2 regions of the Lysinibacillus sp. NPDC093190 genome follow, and region 1 is predicted to be linked to the other one. Evidence: a T-box and tRNA genes for the amino acid it is inferred to sense, from the RefSeq annotation. Region 1 holds a T-box; the other holds one or more tRNA genes.

Region 1 (2,234 bases):
GAAATGTTACAAGCTGCGCTTAAAGGTATACAGTCTATCGGTGAACGCTCTTTCGGAAGAGGGGCAGAGGTAGGCGATAAAACACTTGTAGATGCGCTTGTACCTTGTGTGAATGTTTGGACAGAAAGCGCTGCAGCTGGTGCGGATTTTAAAACAGCTTTTGAAAAAGGAGCAAATGCTGCTGTTAAAGGAGCAGAATATACAAAAGAAATCGTTGCTCGAATGGGCCGTGCTGGTACAGTTGGTGAAAGGAGTTTAGGTTATCCGGATGCGGGTGCTTATGCGCTAGGGGTTATTTTTACGGAGCTTTCTTGTAGTTTAAAATAATGGAAGTTCAATTGTGTAGACGAATAAAAGGACAATAGGAAAAGGAATTAATCCCTGTAGGCATTTTCGTACTGGGGTGTTCTCTGAACCTATATTATTCCGGGTATTGCTACCTTTAAAGGGATTGAATTGTTCAAAAAATGGGTAGTATGTAAACAAAGTCTTGTGCTTTTCAGTACTTTCCATTAGAATAAATGCAATACATGTAAAGACAATGATGAGGAATAGTAAATTTGTGGTTCTTTTTAGAGAGCTAGCGGTTGGTGGGAGCTAGTAGGAAAGCAAATTGAACTCGCCTTCTGAGTCTGCCCGCGTGAAAATAACGCGTGCCGTTCCTTCCGCGTTAAGGAAGCTAGAGCCGAGTGTGATCACTAATTTGGGTGGTACCGCGGGAGATACGAATTCTCTCGTCCCTTTCTGACAAAGAAAGGGACGAGTTTTTTTATTTTTTAAATATTTTGTCAATTCTTAAGGTGAAAAGCATGACACATTTAAAGGAGGAAAAATAATGAGTTTTAATCATCAACAAATCGAAAAAAAGTGGCAGCAATATTGGGCTGATAATAAAACTTTCAAAACTGAAAATGAAACAGAAAAACCAAAATTTTATGCGTTAGATATGTTCCCATACCCATCTGGTGCAGGCCTTCATGTAGGACATCCGGAGGGCTACACAGCAACAGACATCCTTTCACGCTTCAAGCGCATGCAAGGCTATAACGTCCTACATCCTATGGGTTGGGATGCATTCGGTCTACCAGCTGAACAATATGCACTTGATACAGGAAATGACCCAGCAGAATTTACAGCGAAAAATATTGCGACATTCAAGCGTCAAATCCAAGAGCTAGGCTTTAGCTATGATTGGGATCGTGAAATTAACACAACAGATCCAGAATATTATAAATGGACACAATGGATCTTTATCCAACTTTATAAAAAAGGCTTAGCCTATGTAGATGAAGTAGCTGTAAACTGGTGTCCAGCACTTGGAACAGTACTTGCAAACGAAGAAGTTATTGATGGAAAATCAGAGCGTGGTAGTCATCCTGTAGAACGTCGTCCGATGAAGCAATGGATGCTTAAAATTACTGCCTATGCTGATCGTTTAATCGATGACTTAGAGGAAGTTGATTGGCCAGAGTCTATTAAGGATATGCAACGTAACTGGATTGGTCGTTCGGAAGGTGCAGAAGTAACATTTAGTATAGAAGGCACAGATGAAAACTTCACAGTGTTTACAACTCGTCCTGATACATTATTTGGTGCTACATACTGTGTTGTTGCACCTGAACATCAATTAGTGGAGCAAATTACAACTGCCGAACAACGTCAAGCTGTTGAAGCTTATTTAGATAAAGTAAAAATGAAATCTGATTTAGAGCGTACAGATTTAGCGAAAGAAAAAACAGGCGTATTCACAGGTGCCTATGCAGTGAATCCGATTAACGGTAAAAAAATGCCGATTTGGATTGCAGACTACGTATTAGTATCATATGGTACAGGTGCAATTATGGCGGTTCCAGCACATGATGAGCGCGACTATGAATTCGCAACAGAATTTGGCTTAGAAATTATCCCTGTTCTTGAAGGTGGAGACATTAGTAAAGAAGCATTCACAGGAGATGGTAAGCACATTAACTCTGACTTCCTTGATGGCTTAAACAAAGAGGACGGTATTGCTAAGGCAATTGAATGGCTTGAGGAAAAAGGCGTAGGAGAGAAGAAAATCTCTTACCGTCTTCGCGATTGGTTATTCTCTCGTCAACGTTACTGGGGTGAGCCAATCCCTATGATTCATTGGGAAGATGGTACAACGACGCCAGTACCGGAATCAGAATTACCATTAATGCTTCCAAAAACAGATAATATTCGTCCTTCAGGCACTGGTGAATCGCCATTAGCGA
Region 2 (2,234 bases), on a different contig from region 1:
CAAGCAGAGGGTCGGCGGTTCGAGCCCGTCATCCTCCACCATTATTTAAATAAATCACTCATTATCGCGGGGTGGAGCAGTGGTAGCTCGTCGGGCTCATAACCCGAAGGTCGTTGGTTCAAATCCGGCCCCCGCAACCAAAATGGTCCCGTGGTGTAGCGGTTAACATGCCTGCCTGTCACGCAGGAGATCGCCGGTTCGATCCCGGTCGGGACCGCCATTTTTTTTAAAAATATGGGTCAGTAGCTCAGTTGGTAGAGCATTAGATTGAAGCTCTAAGTGTCGGCGGTTCGATTCCGTCCTGACCCACCATATTTTTTGCCGGTTTAGCTCAGCAGGTAGAGCAACTGACTTGTAATCAGTAGGTCGTGGGTTCGATTCCTATAGCCGGCACCATGGCATTCCCGGAGGGGTAGCGAAGTGGCTAAACGCGGCGGACTGTAAATCCGCTCCTTAGGGTTCGGCGGTTCGAATCCGTCCCCCTCCACCAGTTTTTAATTTAATAGGGGCATAGTTCAACGGTAGAATAGAGGTCTCCAAAACCTTTGGTGTGGGTTCGATTCCTACTGCCCCTGCCAATTAATTTTATGGCGATTGTGGCGAAGTGGTTAACGCACCGGATTGTGGTTCCGGCATTCGTGGGTTCGATTCCCATCAGTCGCCCCATTTTCAATAAAATTAATAAATACAATATAACAATGGCGATTGTGGCGAAGTGGTTAACGCACCGGATTGTGGTTCCGGCATTCGTGGGTTCGATTCCCATCAGTCGCCCCATTTATATATATTTAACTTTTGGGGTATAGCCAAGCGGTAAGGCAACGGATTTTGATTCCGTCACGCCCTGGTTCGAATCCAGGTACCCCAGCCATTTTTTTGCGGAAGTAGTTCAGTGGTAGAACACCACCTTGCCAAGGTGGGGGTCGCGAGTTCGAACCTCGTCTTCCGCTCCAAATATTATGGCGGCATAGCCAAGTGGTAAGGCACAGGTCTGCAACACCTTTATCACCGGTTCAAATCCGGTTGCCGCCTCCATAATTTATTACTTAATCGGTTTATCCGATTTTTTTTATCTCCATTATGCCGGTGTGGCGGAATTGGCAGACGCGCACGACTCAAAATCGTGTTCCTTTGGAGTGTCGGTTCGACCCCGACCACCGGTATCATAATTTACTAGAGAATCCTTGTATATCAAGGATTCTTTTTTTATTTGTAGAAAGCATTTAAGATCCTCTCAAAAGGTATACACAGTTATTTGAGAATTCGATTGGAAGGATCGAATTTATTTGAAATCGGATTATTAAGAGTGGCTACGGATTAAGACTTCAACAATTATGTTGGAGTCTTTTTTGTTTGCCTAAGGTTATCAGTAATAATTGCAATTCCACTTACAAAGAAATCAACTTCAAAACCCATCTGTTTTTCTTTAGTCATAATGCCAACCCTTATGTACTAGATAACCTTAAGATTTTTGCTAAAATATGATTAAAAACCAGAGGGGTGATCTTATGAAGGGAGACGATGATAAAAAGGATGAGATAGAAAAAGATTATAATGCAGAAGCTTCAAGATATACACTTGCTATTTTACTTGCAGCTTTATTGATTTGGGCATTATATGACTTGTTTAAAAATGATAAAAGTGGCCATGGTATTCAATGGGTATTGGTATCATGCATAGTTTCAGTTTTTGAAGTAACTAAGCGTTATTTAATAAGAAGAGATGACAAGAAAAAAAATAGATAGAAATTAATTTCAAATTACAGAATTTTAAAATTAATCATTTGATAAAGACATAGATTCAATAAACAGGGGTTTTTGTTTAAAGTACACATTAAGAGTAGAGAAAAAGGACAGATTATGAAAAAGAGGTAAGGTACAATAATAAAAGATAAAAGTTTTGGAGGGGACGTTAAATTGGCTAAATTAATTCGAATTTTGAATAGTGTTATTTTAAAGTACAAACTTTTAAATATTTCTCATTAATTTATATGCTGCTTTTGGCGGATCTATTGGTAGCGATTGGTGATTTTTCGATGATCTTTGTAGTTCCAGAGTTAGCTCCAACTATCATTACAATAATCGCTATTGTTTATATTTGGAGAAAGTTTTTGAAGAATAATCCTAAATTTAAAAGCTTCGTAAGCTTGCTTAATTCTTTCATTGTGTGGAATTTTACATTCGTTTGGGTTTTTCCTTTTCCTGAAATAGATAAATAAAGATAATAAAACCTAC

The links. The T-box of region 1 lies ahead of leuS (leucine--tRNA ligase). A T-box ahead of a tRNA ligase gene usually reads a tRNA of that ligase, here a tRNA-Leu.
Region 2: it encodes a tRNA-Leu, which carries the amino acid that the T-box ahead of leuS (leucine--tRNA ligase) is inferred to sense. The anticodon was not compared.

What each region holds. Positions count from the first base shown of each region.
Region 1 covers NZ_JBNNVG010000037.1:4,939-7,172, reverse strand. Annotated here, with positions in the region: gene dhaK (dihydroxyacetone kinase subunit DhaK) at 1-327, shown strand, start outside; T-box leader at 533-745, shown strand; gene leuS (leucine--tRNA ligase) at 836-2,234, shown strand, end outside.
Region 2 covers NZ_JBNNVG010000049.1:669-2,902, forward strand. Annotated here, with positions in the region: tRNA gene ACQKOF_RS23790 (tRNA-Val) at 1-41, shown strand, start outside; tRNA gene ACQKOF_RS23795 (tRNA-Met) at 66-140, shown strand; tRNA gene ACQKOF_RS23800 (tRNA-Asp) at 145-220, shown strand; tRNA gene ACQKOF_RS23805 (tRNA-Phe) at 237-312, shown strand; tRNA gene ACQKOF_RS23810 (tRNA-Thr) at 321-396, shown strand; tRNA gene ACQKOF_RS23815 (tRNA-Tyr) at 407-490, shown strand; tRNA gene ACQKOF_RS23820 (tRNA-Trp) at 505-578, shown strand; tRNA gene ACQKOF_RS23825 (tRNA-His) at 591-666, shown strand; tRNA gene ACQKOF_RS23830 (tRNA-His) at 702-777, shown strand; tRNA gene ACQKOF_RS23835 (tRNA-Gln) at 797-871, shown strand; tRNA gene ACQKOF_RS23840 (tRNA-Gly) at 879-953, shown strand; tRNA gene ACQKOF_RS23845 (tRNA-Cys) at 962-1,035, shown strand; tRNA gene ACQKOF_RS23850 (tRNA-Leu) at 1,083-1,163, shown strand; gene ACQKOF_RS23855 (hypothetical protein) at 1,509-1,745, shown strand.